DNA from 2 places in the Staphylococcus sp. AS1337 genome. Region 1 is predicted to be linked to the other one. Evidence: predicted binding sites of a transcription regulator. Region 1 holds the regulator's gene; the other holds the start of a gene.

Region 1 (8,518 bases):
TATTAAGATTTGTATAATTTAGAAGCAAACTATAATTCAATTGATCACAAATCGTTTTGACTCCTTTAATTGTTTCATCAACAGCAAAAGAGTTCATTCTAGGTATAATCGCCCCTATCATATTAGTTCTACGCGCACGTAAACTTTGTGCAAATTGATTAGGCTGATAGTCATTTTCGCGAATAATTTTATCTAATCTTTGTTTTGTTTTTAAACTTACCGAACCATTATTTAAGTATCTCGACACTGTGCTTTTTGAAACGCCAGCAATCTTAGCTATATCAGCAATGTTCTTCATATTTTCTCACTCTCATTAATTAGCTATTATAAACAATACTTATTTTATCATAATGCAACCGCTTTAAATACTATTTAAATCTACATTTATAGAAAGGTTAAAACTTACTAGTAGTATCTCTATATAAGTGATATATAAATTGAGATTTTAATATGATATAGTTGTGGAAATAACAACTTTAAGGAGCGATATACCATGGATAAAGGTAAATTGTACACCTTTATAATATTAAGTATTTGTATAATAGTTATTATTGTTTCTTTGCCATTTTTACTTAAAAATGGTAGTTACTCAGCAATTATTTCAGCCTTTATCCCTATAATGATATTAATTATTTACTTTATCTTTAAAGCTAAAGGCAATAATAAAGATAAAGATTAACAATGTTTATTGGTTATATACTTATTCAGTTTAATGTAAGGAAAACATGACAAAAACTGTAAGGCTAAATCTATTAAATTTATTTTTACTCATTATTTTAATGTTTGTGTTAAATACTAATACCTTTGAATCTTTTTCTATTTATTTGGTCAATGTTCTACCGATAATAATTGGAAACTATGTATTAATTACAAATATTAAAAAACAAAATTCTGACTACAAAATATATAATAAATTTAAATAATAAAAAGGCTTAAAATAAAAATGATCGAACTCAAAGCATAGCTATGAATTCAATCATTTTTATTTTAATTATTATGTTGTCTAATTGACTAAGTGAAGTTCACTTGCAGACTCAATCTCAACTATTACTATTAATTAAGCTTTTTGAATTGTGATTGTCCATGATGCATCATCTAATTGTTCATAATTAGTAACTGGATAGCCTTGCTCAGCTGCCCAATTTGGTAAAGCTTCAGTTGCTTGAGTACAATCAAAATCTATTTTTAATTCATCACCATTATCTAACGTATTCATTTTCTTTTGTGCTTCTATTAACGGGAATGGACAAACCATTCCAACTGTACCTAACTCGTGTACCATAATTTGTGCCTCCTATATTAATTATATTGTTTGCGTTTGTGACGTTACAGTTTCATTAGAAGTTTGCTTCTGCGCTTTTTTCATAGGTCTGATAAACACAAAATAACTCATTGTCCAAGCTCCTAAGATCATTGAAGCAAGTGCAATCCAACCTTTCCATGACATCGTTGCTGTTTCTACTAGTCCATTTCCTATTGAACAACCACCTGCTACTGAAGCGCCAAATCCCATAAGCACGCCGCCAATAATACTGTTACGAATAGTTTTTGTATCTGGCAATCTCCATTTAAACTCTCTTGCCCCTTTAGCCGCAATATAAGATCCTAGGAATATTCCAAGAACTAAGAAGACACCCCAGTCTAATAATTTCAAATCACCAGTTACAAAAAACTGTACTAGATTCGCGGATGGTGTTGTAATACCTAGCCCATACATTCTTCCTGTCGACTCACTTACAGGCCATGCAATTAACGCGATGAGCCCTACTGCAATAGCAGCCACAAATGGGTGGTATTTTTTTTCAAATAAATAATGCCGCAAACCTGTGAATTTCTGTTTTAATTTAGGAACAGCAAATTTAGGTTTCGGTTTGCGTAAAGTTTTGACTACAAAAAATACTGTAATAAATGTAAGTAATGCTACCCAAATCCATGTCGGTATCCCTGTAGTTTGTGACATGCTTGTATTAACGTTTGTAGGCTTATTTAAACCATCCATTAATGGTAATAATAGACCATATTTCGTAGCTGCCGAAGTAAATGCATAGGCGATGAGTGCCATCCAACTGCCTATTAAACCTTCACCTGCTCTATACCATGTACCGGTAGCACATCCGCCAGCTAATATAATACCTAAACCAAATATAAATGAACCTATTACTGTTCCAATAATAGGATAAGTTGACTCAGGTATTTGTACTAAACCAGTAGAAGTCAAAATGAGCAATCCTATACTTTGAACTGTAATTGCTATAAGTAATGCATAAAACATTTTGTTACTCTTTTGAATATACATATCTCTAAATCCACCAGCCAGACAAAACCGTGTTCTTTGCATAACAAAGCCTAAAAGACTTCCCACAATAATGCCACTGATTATTAACCAAGTCATATTAATAACCTCTTTCCCGATAAAATCAATAAGATTAATAATATTAGAAATCGTATAAAATTTCAACCTTGCAACTCATAAATTTTTAATTTTCTACTAACTTATATAGTAACAGTATTTCCAAATTCAAATTAAACATCCATAAAAAAATAGTTTTTTATAAACACAGCACACTGAGTGTATTACTGTATCTATAAAAAACTAACTAATCATTTTTTATTTATTGCTATAATTTTTCATAAAAAATAATAGCGATTGTAATTCAATACCTAAATCAATATGATGAACTTGAACGTCTGATGGAGTTAGTACACGACTTGGTGTAAAGTTAAGTATCCCTTTAACACCTGAATCTACTAATACATCAGCTACGTTTTGAGCTGCTTCTTCAGGAGTAGTCAATATCACTACATCTATATCTTCTTGTGTTAATATTTCCTTTATTTTATCAAATGGACTTACTGTCACTTTACCTATTTGTGTCCCAATAACCTCTTCACGAATATCGAATGCTTCAGTTATAGTCATTTCATCATGTATTGAAAAGTTATATGTTAATAATGCTTTACCTAAGTTCCCTACACCTACAATTGCAATTTTAATCTCGTCATTTTCGCTTATTTCATTTTTAAAAAAATGTAATAAGCTATCAATATTATAGCCATAGCCTTTCTTGCCTAACTCGCCAAAATAAGAAAAATCTCTTCGAATCGTTGCAGAATCAATATTTAAGCCTTCGCTGATGGCTTTAGAATTAACTCTATCAATGCCTTTAGATTTTAATGTATTGACGAATCTATAATATAACGGTAAACGTTTCAATGTGGCACGAGGAATCTTTTCGCTTTGATTAGCCAAGATCATTTCCCCCTATTTCATTATCTGTTATTCATTAATCTTATAATCACTACAACATTATACATGACTGAATAATAAAAATAAACAATGATAGTTTTAACAACACGCTGAATACTGTAGAATGATAATGAATAGAGAGGTGCAAAATCAGATGATATTATTACAACTCAATGATTTAACTAAATCATTCGACGGCGAAGATATTTTTAATAATGTGGATTTTGAAGTTAAAACTGGTGAACGCATTGGTATTGTAGGTCGTAATGGCGCCGGAAAATCTACATTAATGAAAATAATTGCTGGTGTTGAAGATTATGATAGCGGTCATATTTCTAAGAGTAAAAATTTAAAACTTGGTTATTTAACACAGCAAATGACATTAAATACAGATCAAACTGTATTTGAAGAAATGTCTAAGCCGTTTGAGGCAATGAAAAATTTAGAACAAGAAATGAAATTGGAAACAGATTGGTTAGCACAACATGCAAATGAGTATGATACTGAGACATATAAATCTCATATCGATCGCTATGAAGCATTATCCAATCAATTTGAACAACAAGATGGCTATCAATATGAAAGCAAAATTAAAACAGTCTTACACGGATTGAATTTTAGTGAAGCGGATTTCGACCGACCTATCAACGACTTTAGCGGTGGTCAAAAAACAAGATTATCTTTGGCACAAATGTTATTAAGTGAACCTGATTTATTACTTTTAGACGAACCCACCAACCATTTAGATATGGAAACGACCCAATGGTTAGAAAGTTATTTAAATTACTTTAAAGGTGCCATCGTAATTATTAGTCATGATAGATATTTCTTAGATAAAATTGTGACTCAAATTTATGACGTTGCACTCGGTGATGTTCAACATTATGTAGGCAATTATGCTCAGTTTATTGATCAAAGAGATAAATATTATGAAAAACGTATGCAAGAATATGAGAATCAACAAGCTGAAATTAAACGATTAGAGACTTTTGTCGATAAAAATATTGCCCGCGCTTCAACTACAGGTATGGCTAAGAGCCGTAGGAAAATGTTGGAAAAGATTGAACGCATAAATAAACCTATGATTGATGCTAAAAGTGCCAACATTCAATTTGAATTTGATCGTAATACTGGTAATGATGTCTTCCATATAAAAAATTTAGAAATTGGCTATGAGTCTCCGATTACTAAAGGAATCACTTTTGAAGTAACAAAAGGAGATCATATTGCAATTATCGGACCTAATGGCATTGGGAAATCAACTTTAATAAAAACCATTGCCAATATACAAAATGCATTAAATGGGACAATCACTACCGGCGCCAACTTAAAAATTGGTTATTATGATCAAAAGCAAGCTGAATTTAAATCAAATAAAACAATACTTGATTACTTATGGGACCAATACCCTACTATGAATGAAAAAGACATTCGTGCTGTTTTAGGTCGTTTTCTATTTGTACAAGAAGACGTTAAAAAAATAATTAACGATCTATCGGGTGGCGAGAAGGCACGTTTACAGCTTGCCTTATTAATGCTTGAGCGAAACAATGTACTCATTTTAGATGAACCTACAAACCATTTAGATATAGATTCAAAAGAAATGTTAGAACAAGCTTTAGCAAACTTTAAAGGCACAATCCTATTTGTATCTCATGACCGTTATTTTATTAATGAATTAGCCAATAAAGTTTACGATTTAGATCCTGATGGTGGCACAATGTATCTAGGGAATTATCAATATTACATTGAAAAAACTGAGGAAAAAGCAGCATTAAAAGCAAAAGAAGAATTAGAAAATCCAACAGTAGATGATACGGTTATCAAACAAAATGACTCATATATTGATCAAAAGCAACAAAAACGTGAACAACGTCAAATCGAACGTCAAATTGAAACATGTGAATTAAATATAGAAACCTATGAAGAAGAAATAAATGATATTAATCATCAACTTACCTTGCCAGACGTATACTCTGATCCTGAAAAAGCAAACTCCTTAGCAATTTCAAAATCAGAAATCGAACAAAAACTAGAACAAGTCATGGCCGAATGGGCAGAATTACAAGAAAAGTTAATATAAATCCTAATTCAAAACAAAAGTTAAAGTAGAATTTTCTACTTTAACTTTTTTTCTTAGCATGAACTACACAATAACTATTCACATTATTCACCCTATAACAAAGGCTATCCACAAAGTTATCCTAGTTATCCACAAGTAAAAAGTAATCTTTTTTTCGTATAAAATTCAGATAATAGCTTATATCCACATATTTTACCCAAACTTATCCACAACTTGTGCACTATTTGTTGATAAGTACGCATGTTCTCTATTGACATTAGATTATTTTTTTCTTATGTAATATATTATCTCAGTTTGTTAAATTTTAGCGATAATGTCATAATTATCTCATAGCTATTTACATATTAATAAAGGGAGTAATACAACATGCCAACAATTTTTTGGTTCTTCATAGCTTTTCTTTTATTGGGTACTGCATTGATGATTATCTCGCCCATTATCGCCAACAAAAAACTTATGCACGATATCAAACCTTTATGGGCAAATAAACGTCCTTTAGAAAACTTTATTAGACCGAATCATACTTATCGTTATCAATTTGATACATATAAACACAAATTTAACAGTGCAACATTGACAGATGAAAAAACGTGGTCAGATTTAAATCTTGATAGCGTATTTCATAATATGAATTTTAACTTTACAGCTATTGGTGAAATGAGACTTTTTGCAACTTTAAAAAATATGTTTCAAGTAACAGACGCTAAACTTCTTTATAATTTTACAACTAACATAGATTTCAGAAATGAAATATCACTGTATTTAGCGCAAATCGGAAAAGCAATCTACCCTACTTTTCCAGATCAAATCTCATCGATTAAACGCAATAACTTTTTTATGCTTTGTACTTACTTACCATTAATTTTTATAATTCTATCCATTTTCACACCTAGTATTGGCATAACTTTAACTATTTTTTCCGCAATTTTTAATATGATGTTAAGTGGCTTCTTAAAAAAGACCTATGAACAAGATTTAAATTCAATGTTCTACACGTCAACGGTTATTAAAAAAACGTATGTCATCCAACAACACGAACTTGCACCTAATATAGATGTTGACTTTAAACATTTTATTACTGCACGCAAATTTAGTGGTTTGTTAGGTCGTGTGAACTCAAACGACGAAACATCTGTGTTTTCGTTATTATTCAAATTAATCTTTATGATGGATTACCATCTATTTCATTTAATTCAAAACAGTTTTAAAAAGTATGAAGATGAAGTAATGGCGTGTTATGAATACATCGCTAATATTGATAATCACTACGCCGTTGCTTTGTGGAGAGAAACTCTAGATTATTATACAGTTCCTCAGGTTATAGAAAAAGATGTTATTCATTTTGAACAATTAACACATCCATTGATTAATGATGCAGTTCCAAACAATTTAGTAATAGACAATCATATCTTACTAACTGGTTCAAACGCATCGGGTAAGTCCACATTTATGAAAGCTGTTGCACTAAATATCGTATTATCACAAACAGTTAACACTGCTACAGCTGAAGAATTTAGGTATAAGCCCGGTATGGTTTATACTTCAATGGTAAACCAAGATGATATCTTAACAGGTGATAGTTATTTCATGACTGAAATCAAATCTATTAAACGTCTATTTGATATCACTACAACTGAAAAAGTTTATTGTTTTATTGATGAAATTTTTAAAGGTACAAATACAACTGAACGTATTGCTGCATCAGAGTCTGTCCTAAGTTATCTTGATCAACTTAAAGGCTATACTGTCATTGCCGCTACGCATGACATTGAACTCTCTTCTTTATTAGACAATATATATTCAAACTATCATTTTAACGAGTCTATAACTGAGGATAATATTTCCTTTGACTTTAAGATTAAGCAAGGTAAAGCTGATACCCGAAATGCGATAGAATTACTTAGGATTATGTCATTTCCAAAGAAAATTTATAATCGAGCAAAGTCAACAGCAAACCGTAATACTTAATTTAAAATTGGTTTTTCGTTTCATTTGATATTGCTTATAACTACAAATAGAGAGGATGGATACATAATCCGCCCTCTCTATTTGTATAAATTAAACATACTTATTATAAAGATTCGATTTTAAATTCATGATTTATTCCGCGTTAACCATCCACGTAACACCAAATGGGTCATTAAACATACCATAGAAATCTGACCATTCTGTTTTACCTAACGGCATCGTCACTTCACATCCTGCTGCTACCGCTTTATCAAAGAAGGCTTTTGCTGTTTCTTTTTCCGCTTCATTCGAACCATCAAATGTAAATGTAACAATCGCACCACTATTATCTATTTTCTTGTTCTTCCACGTGTCACTACAATAGAATGTTTCGCCAAGTATATTAAATGAGGCGTTCATTGTAAAATCTGAGTCTACTTGATATTCCTCAGGCATATTTGCGAACATTTCATGGTCTCCACCTACACGTTGTATATCCGTTGCACCAAAATGTTCTTCATAAAAATTTAACGCGGCCAAACTATTTTGAAAATTAAAATATTGAACTGCTTTCATTATTAACTTCCTCCTTGTGGTGTTAAACATCAACACATATTAAATTAATTATTTGAATCTCTATAAACTACCTATACCCATATTCTGTTGTTATAAAGTTTAGAATTTTAAATTTTTGTACTACAACCTTAAATAGTTAAAAACTTAAAGATCAACAATTAATTTATCTAACATCCATGAGTCTGATAAACACAAAAAAGTCCAAGACATTTATTGATATCCAGGACCTTTTTGAAAGTAACTACCTAATATTAAGTTGATAATTTTCACTAATTATTTAACTGTAAATGATTCAATATCTAAACTATTAACACCATTCAATGTCATATCTGCTGTAACACCAGCACTATATAAATAGTGAGCCGCTGCACCAATCATAGCAGCATTATCTGTACATAATTTAGGGCTTGGTATTGAGAGTGTGATATTATGACTTTCACAAGCTTCAGATAATGCAGATCTTAAACCTTTATTACTCGCTACACCACCCGCAACTATAAGTTGGTTTACATTATAAGCTTCACATGCTGATATAGATTTGCCAACTAATACTTCAACCACACTATTTTGGAAACTTGTGGCAACATCCGCTTCGTTAATTTCTTCACCTTTTTGTCGAACGTTATGAAGTTTGTTTATTACTGCACTTTTTAATCCACTAAAAC
Region 2 (8,518 bases), on a different contig from region 1:
GGTCATAAAAAAACAGGAAAATTAAATACCGTTGTTGATGAAAACAACCCTGATATAGTAGAAGTTAATAGATACTTAGAGCAGATCAAATTTAATGGTACAGCTGCTGTATTTGAAAATGGTCAATTGAAACTAAATAAAGGCTATGGTATGAAAAATTTTAAAGAAGGTAAAAAGAATAGGGCGGATACATTATATTTAATTGGTTCTTCTCAAAAATTTACTACCGGATTAATGCTAAAGCAACTGGTAAATGAAAAGAAAATAAATATGAATGAGCCAGTCACAAAATACTTACCTTGGTTTAAAACAGCTCAAACTATCACATTAAATCAATTGATGCAGCATAAAAGCGGTTTATATAAATATAGAGCTTCCCCTCAATATAAAAATTTAGATGAAGCTGTACATGCTATACAGGAAAAAGGAATAGAATCTAAATATTATAATAAAAATAGATATAATGATGCGAATTATCTAGTATTATCACGTGTGATTGAAGAGGTAACTAGTAAATCCTATGTAAAGAACTTTGAAGATAGACTTGCAAATCCATATAATTTGAATTTCACAGCATTCTTCGATGATATAGATTATCAAAAAAATATGGCAATTGGTTATAAAAAAGATAAAACGTCTAGTAATCCAGTAAAACAAACACCAAATATATTAGATCAGTATTATGGTGCGGGTAATCTCTATATGGCACCATACGATATGGGGCAATTAATTTTAAGCTTACAAAAAAACGAACTTTTTGATGGTAAAATAACTCAACCACTTTTACATGAGAGTTTAACATCGCAGTATCCTGAACCTTATAGATATGGATTTTATTCACTTCCAGATAAAAATAGAATTAATGGTGGTTTTTTTGGTCAAGTATTTACAGCTTATTTTAACAACAAATATATAGTAGTGTTAGGTACTAATTATGAAAATAGTAAGACTAATAACGAAAAGAAAATCAAACATATTTATTATGATATCTTAAAACAAGGCGGGTCATATAATATTGTCGGTCAAAAATATTAAAGTAAAACGTATATAAAAAGCACTCCTTTACTATTTAATCAAAGTTTAAAACTTACAGATCAAATAGCATAAAAGGAGTGTCTTTTTATGCATTAATAAAATATTAGTTATTTACAATACTTGAGTGCATCTATAAAAATCTCTTTAAATACCGTAGGTTCAATAGACATGACTACACTACAATTAGGGAAAGAAGATTTAAAATCTGTAACTGTTGCACCTTTTGTCAATGTACCATTAGTCTCAACTTGAACATCTGCTTCTTGTACATCAAACTTTTCAGGATGAAGCAGATAAAGCACAGTATATACATCATAAACATTAATACCTTTTTCAAAATCATCACCTTTATAATGTTTAAAAAGGTGATGTAGCATATCTCCAGTTTGGTTTAATGCCTGAAGTTCGTTTACTGTACGATGACTCAATGTAGAACTTCTTGCAACATCAAGACCAACCATAGTCAAGGGTAAACCTGAATTGAATACGATTTGAGCAGCTTCTGGATCACAATAAATATTAAATTCTGCAGATGGTGTTATGTTACCACGACCAGCGGAACCACCCATGAAGACAATTTCTTTAATATAATCTTTAGCTTCAGGATAAGTAGATATTAATAATGCAATGTTCGTTAGTGGACCAATGGGAATGAGTGTTACGGGATCTTTATTCGTTTTTAATTCTTTATACATAGATTCCACAGCATGCACTGAAGCTAAATCATTATAGCTAGGTTCAGGAAAATCATATCCGTTCATACCTGATTCTCCATGGACTAAACTTGCATCTACGATGTTTGAAAGTAAGGGCTGTGAAGCGCCTCTATGTATAGGGACATTACTTTTGAAAAATTGTTTAAGTTTCAATGCGTTTGCTGTTGTTTTTTCAATTCCTACGTTTCCATTGACAGTAGTAATCATTTTTAAATCAAACGCAGGATGATTTAAAGCAATACTGATAGCCGCAGCATCATCAATACCGGGATCAGTGTCTATAATTATAGGTTGTTTCATTAATTAACCTCCTTTAATAAAATAGGGTATATATTTATTTTACAATTTTTGTAGTTTAAATGCTTAAAAAATGTATTAAACATAGTAGAAATAACAAAAGGGGGAGCTGGGCTGAGATTTTAAAAATAATAAAAAAGACTTCTCCGAAGAGAAGTCTTTTTTAGGATTATAAGTGGCTTGAGTGTCCACCTTGCATTACCCAATAAGTACCAATAACAGTAATTAAAGTAATGATAATCGCAAATACAACTTTGAATCCTTGTAAATTCCCATCTTTACCTTCAGTTAAGTGCATGAACATTAATAATTGAACTGCAGCTTGTATAAAAGCGAAACCAAAGATGATGGTAATCTTAGCATTAAGTGCCATAGATGTGTATAAGGTTACGAATACTGCTAAGATTGTTAGAACGATTGAGGCAATGAAACCTACAGTATGTTTTACAATTGTATTCATCCGCTAAACACCATCCCTATCATATATACGGCAGTAAAGATGAAAATCCATACAACATCTAAAAAGTGCCAATATAAGCTTACTATAAATAATTTAGGAGCATTGTCTTTATTTAATCCTCGCATTGCAATTTGAATTAATAAACAAATAATCCAAACAATACCTAATGATACGTGGGCACCATGTGTTCCTAATAGAATAAAGAAGCTAGACCAGTAAGAACCAATAGTTAGATTAACACCTTCGTGTACGTAATGCGCGAACTCATAAATTTCAAAGCCTACGAATACAGCACCTAGAAGAACTGTGATAATCATCCAGATCATCATTAACTTTTCTTTTTCTTTTCTCATATAGTATATTGCTATACCACAAGTGTAAGAACTAATTAATAATGCAAATGTCATTATTAATACAAGTGGTAATTCAAATAATTCAGTAGTCATTTTGCCGGCATAATCGCCGCCGTGTTGAAGTGTTAATAATGCCGCAAACAACGTACCGAATAATGAGAATTCTGCTGTAAGGAAAATCCAAAAGCCAAGTTTATTTAAATTACCTTCATGCGAACGTTGATCAATTGTGTTTGCATCATGACTCATGACTTACAGCCTCCCTTTCTTTAATACGTGCATCACGTAAACGTTTTTCAGTTTCTGCTACTTCAGACGCTGGTATATGGTAACCATGGTCTATTTGGAAACTACGATAAATCATAGTACCGAAGATACCTAATAAACAAATTACTGCTGGAATAATTGTTTCGAAGATAAGGAAGAACCCACCAATAGTGAAGAAAATTCCCATCCAGAAACCAACAGGTGTGTTATTTGGCATATGGATATCAGTATAATTATGGTTATCTAAATAATGACGACCATGTTCTTTCATATCTACAAATGTGTCATAGTCATTCCAATCTGGAGTGATAGCAAAGTTGTATTTAGGTGGCATTGCGCTTGCAGTTGACCATTCTAAAGTACGACCTAAGCCATCCCAGTTATCGCCAGTAGCTTCACGTGGTGCTTTGAAGAAGCTGTAAACGATACTTGCAACTAAGAACATAAAGCCTAATGCCATCATTAGGGCACCGACAGTTGAAATTACGTTTAGTAACCACCAACCATCTTCTGGCATATAAGTATATAAACGACGAGGCATACCATCTAAACCAAGAATGAATTGTGGTATGAAACAAACGTTAAATCCGATTATGAATAACCAGAAACACCATTTGTTTAATGTTTCGTTTAACTTAAATCCAGTCATCTTAGGCCACCAGAAAATTAAAGCACCTAGACAAGCAAATACAACACCAGCCACTAATGTGTAGTGGAAATGCGCTACTAAGAAGTACGTATTATGGTATTGGTAATCTGCTGCTGCCATAGAGAGCATTATACCAGTCACACCGCCTATTAAGAAGTTGGGTATGAAGCCTAATGCGAATAGCATTGGTGATTCAAAGGTGATACGGCCTTGATAAAGCGTAAACAACCAGTTAAAGATTTTGACACCAGTTGGTATACCAATCAGCATGGTTGAGATTGAGAAGAATGAGTTGATTAATGCACCATTACCCATTGTGAAGAAATGGTGAACCCAAACTAAGAAACTTAAGAATGCGATACCTGCAGTTGCCCAGACCATGCTTTGATGACCGAATAGACGTTTACGTGCAAATGTCGGAATAATTTCAGAGTAGATACCAAATGCTGGCAAGATAACGATATACACTTCAGGGTGCCCCCATACCCAGAAGAAGTTAGCCCATAGCATCGGCATACCACCATTTGCGACAGAGAAGAATGCAGTGTCGAATATTCTATCAGTCGTAAATAGTGCTAATGCAACTGTTAAAACAGGGAAAGCCAAGATAACGATTAATGCTGTAATGAAAGTAGTAACCGTGAACATTGGCATTTCCATGAATTTCATAGTTGGTGTTTTACATCTAAGTATAGTAACAAAGAAGTTAATACCGGTCATTAATGTACCGATACCAGAAATTTGTATTGCTATTAAGTAATAGTTAACCCCAGGTCCTGGGCTGAATTCGCCTGCAAGTGGTGCATAGTTTGTCCAACCAGCTGCAGGTGAACCTCCGACTATAAATGAAAGGTTGAATAAAATCATACCTGAGAAGAATAGCCAGAAACTTACGTTGTTTAATACAGGGAATGCAACATCGCGCGCGCCAATTTGTAATGGTACTACGACATTCCATAAACCAAAGATGAAAGGCATTGCCATAAAGATGATCATTATTACACCGTGCGTACTAAAGACCTCATTGTAATGGTTTCCTTCTAAAAATGTGTTATCTGGAATTGCTAATTGTGTACGCATCATTAACGCATCAATACCGCCACGTACGAACATTAATACCGCACAGATTAAGTACATTGCACCAATTTTTTTATGGTCAATAGATGTGAACCATTCTCTGTATAGATATTTCCATAATTTAAAATAACTAATTACTGCGATCACAGCTATAACTGCAAACGGTGCGCCAATTTGTGCCATCGTTATCATCCAGTTACCTTGAACGAGTAATTGATCCCATGGAAAATTCATTAATGTCCACCTCCATTTTCATGGTCTTTTTTCTCTATTTTAGATGCTTTCTCATCTTTAACATCTTCAGAGATTTTTTCCATTTCATCCATATTATGTGATTCTTCATCTTTGAATTCACTATCATATGGTTCATTATTACCTAGAATCATGGCTTTCATTCCATGGTGTTCATAGTTTGCATTTGTGATTTGCGGCTTACGTGCAGGTTTATCTGGTTTATCTAATACATCTTCTTTTATTTCTTCCGGTGTATTAAAGTTTGGATCTTTCTGCACATAATTGTAACGATCGTAAGCATAGAAAATATACTCAGGATCAGCTGCAGGATCAACAAATGCTAAATGCGTACCACTGAAAGTTAAGTTTTTATTTTCAGTAGTTGGTAAAAGTTGCTTATCAAATGTATCTTGGTCCAATACTTTTTTGCTTTGCGCATCTTTTACCCAATCCTCAAATTTACTTTGGCTTACAGAGTTAACATCAAATGTTTGACGTTCGAAGCCTTCACCATTGAAGTTTGAGTTACGTCCTCTGAACGTACCTTCCTCACTAGCTGTTAATGTCCAGTCCATTGTCATACCTGTCATCGCATATTTTTGGCCACCTAATTGTGGAATCCAGAAACTTGTCATCATATCCATTGATTGGAGTTTGAAGACAACAGGGCGATCTTTCGGAATAGTTAAATGATTAACTGTTTCGATTTTTTGTTCAGGATAACTGAAGAACCACTTATAACCAGCGCTTGTCGCATAAACAACAAGTGGATCGTCTTCTTTCTGTGGTTTTTCCTCATAACTGTAAAGCGAATTAACCGTTGGGATGGCTAAAGCAATTACAATAATTACAGGAATAATAAACCAAATTGTTTCCATTAAAGAATTGTGGTGCATCTTTCCTGATTCTTTAGTATTTCCTATTCTATATTTATATAGGAAAACCGTGAATAAAATAACAACAGCGGCAATAATAACAAGCATGAAGATGATTGAATACATAATCAAAAACTTCGTATCGCTTGCCATTGGCCCTTTTGGGTTTAAAACTTCTACGTTAGAACAACCACTAAGCAAAATTAGCGAGCCAAAGAGTAGAAGCAAAGACTTAAATTTTGACACTTTTTTGACCTCCTAATACTACAAATGTAGGGCTTACCATCAATTTTAAGATATTACGCAATATTTACAAGTGTTTGTGCGAAAAAAAATATTGTAAAATTAAAAGAAACCCAACAAACTCAACGTCTGGTGGGCTTTCAAAGATTTGTTAAAATTATGTGTACATTTTGTGAAAAGTGTCATATTTAAGACGATAAACCAAAATCACACACAAAACAGTGATAAACATTATCATTTAGGGATATATGTATTAAATTTATGAAATTATTTTACTTCTATATAACGAATAGATTTATTAGTTGCTCCATCTGAATCTTCAACTTTATATTCAATCTTATATTTACCAGTTTTTTCAGTATTAATATTACCGTCAACTGTGATTTTATGTGTAAGATCTCCATCTTCTTTATCATAAGCACGCACGCCGTTTAATATATTGTAGTCGTCGCCTTTATCGATAATTGTATCGTTAATCCCTTTTAGTTCTGGAATTGAATTGTCAGTAGCTTCTGCGCTTAAATTAGGTGATACAAGCGTAGCAGATACACCTAATGCAGACAAAGATTGTATTAATTTATTCATTACGTAACCTCCGAACGCAAAACATTAATTTTATTAAATCTTACTATACTTTAATTTGCTATATTACACATCATACTATAGTCCTAATATATCTTATTTCTATAAATTTCATTGTAATTTCCGGTTAAAATTATGTAAATTGAACGTTTTGTGAATTTTATCACATATATCTTTTGTAACTTCTAATTTTGTAATAAGATAAAAATGTAAAAAGCAATAAAATAAAATTAGGGGTGGATTAAATGTTGAATGAAAAAGAACGAGATATAATTAAAGAGACAGTTCCTGTATTACAACAAAAGGGAGAAGAAATCACTTCATATTTTTACAATAGAATGTTTGCGAGAAATCCTGAGTTGAAAAATATGTTCAACCAGACTAATCAGAAAAAGGGTTTGCAATCTACTGCATTAGCACAAAGTGTATTAGCTGCTGCGGTTAATATCGATGATTTAACGCGTATCATGCCAGTTGTTAAAGAAATTGCTTATAAGCACTGCGCGTTACAAGTACCAGAAGCCGGATACGATATTGTAGGAGAAAACTTATTGGCAGCTATTCAAAATGTACTAGGGCTCCCAGAAGATGATGTGATTATTGCTACGTGGGCAAAAGCATATGGTGAAATAGCTTCCGTATTTATTAATGTTGAGAAAGATATTTACAATGAGATGGCTTGGGATGGTTTTAAACCTTTTGAAATTACCAATATAGAACCAACAACTTCAGATATCAAGGTGTTTACTGTTAAGTCAGATGAATATAACTTAAGTAAATTTGAGGCAGGACAATATATTACAGTGGACGTAGAAAGTGATAAATTGGAATATCGTGCCAAACGTCACTATTCGATTGTTGAAGGCGACGAACATACGTTAACTTTTGCAGTGAAAAGAGATGTGACAGATTCACACGAGGGAGAAGTATCAACAATTTTACATGATGAGATGCAAGTAGGTGGAACGATAAATTTATCTGCTCCTGTAGGAGGATTTGGAATAGTAAATGGTACAGCGCCTCAGTTGTTTATCGGTTCAGGTATAGGTGTAACTCCTTTAATTCCAATGTTTAATGAAATTGCAAAATCAAATGTAAAAGTAGACTTTATTCAAAATGTTGAAAGTGTACAAGAAATACCTTTTAACAGTAAAATAGAAGATGTTGCAAATAATAATGATAATGCGTCGTATATTATTCACGATAAACAAAAGAATGGATATATTGATGCAACATATCTAAGTCAATTTATTTCAGCAGACACTGAAATTTATGTTTGTGGAGGAGTTAAATTCCTTCAATCAATTATTACTACATTAAAAGAAATCGGTATTGAAGAACAACGTATACATTTCGAATCATTTATTCCTAGATTAAGCGTGAGGGTATAACTCTAAACAATTGAACCCCTTTACTGATGGAAAATACCTTTATCAGCTTTTAAAAATACGAGAGCTAATCACATAAGTTACCTCTCATTTATATTTATAATCTTACTGTTTTAATGGTGTATAGATTACTAGAGGATTGTGTGATCTGATTCTATAGCTTGCTCATAATTCATCTGCATTCCGTAATTCATAAAAGATTATAAAGCAAATAAACGTCAATTTCTGTTGAAATAATTTAGAAATTGACGTTTATTTTTTAGGTAGAAAACTTTATGTTTTAACCTATTATTTTTGTATTAGCAATAGTGGAAAGTCAAGGTAAGGCTAGTTTACGTGTTT

Evidence for each region. Region 1 encodes Rex, which represses fermentation and respiration genes when NADH is low (regulators of the CRP and FNR family bind a similar motif). Its sites were predicted from a motif close to TTGTGAAATATTTCACAA; they were not measured.
Region 2: qoxA (cytochrome aa3 quinol oxidase subunit II) is a predicted target of Rex. The motif match lies at 6,377-6,394, and genes of this name have one in related genera.

The regions. Positions count from the first base shown of each region.
Region 1 is NZ_JBOIHZ010000008.1:14,386-22,903, reverse strand. Features, by position in the region: gene ACSUE0_RS11750 (LacI family DNA-binding transcriptional regulator) at 1-298, opposite strand, end outside; gene ACSUE0_RS11745 (hypothetical protein) at 494-679, shown strand; gene ACSUE0_RS11740 (sulfurtransferase TusA family protein) at 1,058-1,282, opposite strand; gene ACSUE0_RS11735 (YeeE/YedE family protein) at 1,304-2,392, opposite strand; gene ACSUE0_RS11730 (redox-sensing transcriptional repressor Rex) at 2,609-3,256, opposite strand; gene ACSUE0_RS11725 (ABC-F family ATP-binding cassette domain-containing protein) at 3,402-5,330, shown strand; gene ACSUE0_RS11720 (MutS-related protein) at 5,697-7,298, shown strand; gene ACSUE0_RS11715 (VOC family protein) at 7,431-7,853, opposite strand; gene tsaD (tRNA (adenosine(37)-N6)-threonylcarbamoyltransferase complex transferase subunit TsaD) at 8,127-8,518, opposite strand, start outside.
Region 2 is NZ_JBOIHZ010000006.1:5,628-14,145, forward strand. Features, by position in the region: gene ACSUE0_RS10120 (serine hydrolase domain-containing protein) at 1-1,035, shown strand, start outside; gene rihC (ribonucleoside hydrolase RihC) at 1,143-2,051, opposite strand; gene qoxD (cytochrome aa3 quinol oxidase subunit IV) at 2,218-2,508, opposite strand; gene qoxC (cytochrome aa3 quinol oxidase subunit III) at 2,505-3,110, opposite strand; gene qoxB (cytochrome aa3 quinol oxidase subunit I) at 3,100-5,088, opposite strand; gene qoxA (cytochrome aa3 quinol oxidase subunit II) at 5,088-6,209, opposite strand; gene ACSUE0_RS10150 (immunoglobulin-like domain-containing protein) at 6,474-6,791, opposite strand; gene ACSUE0_RS10155 (globin domain-containing protein) at 7,034-8,179, shown strand.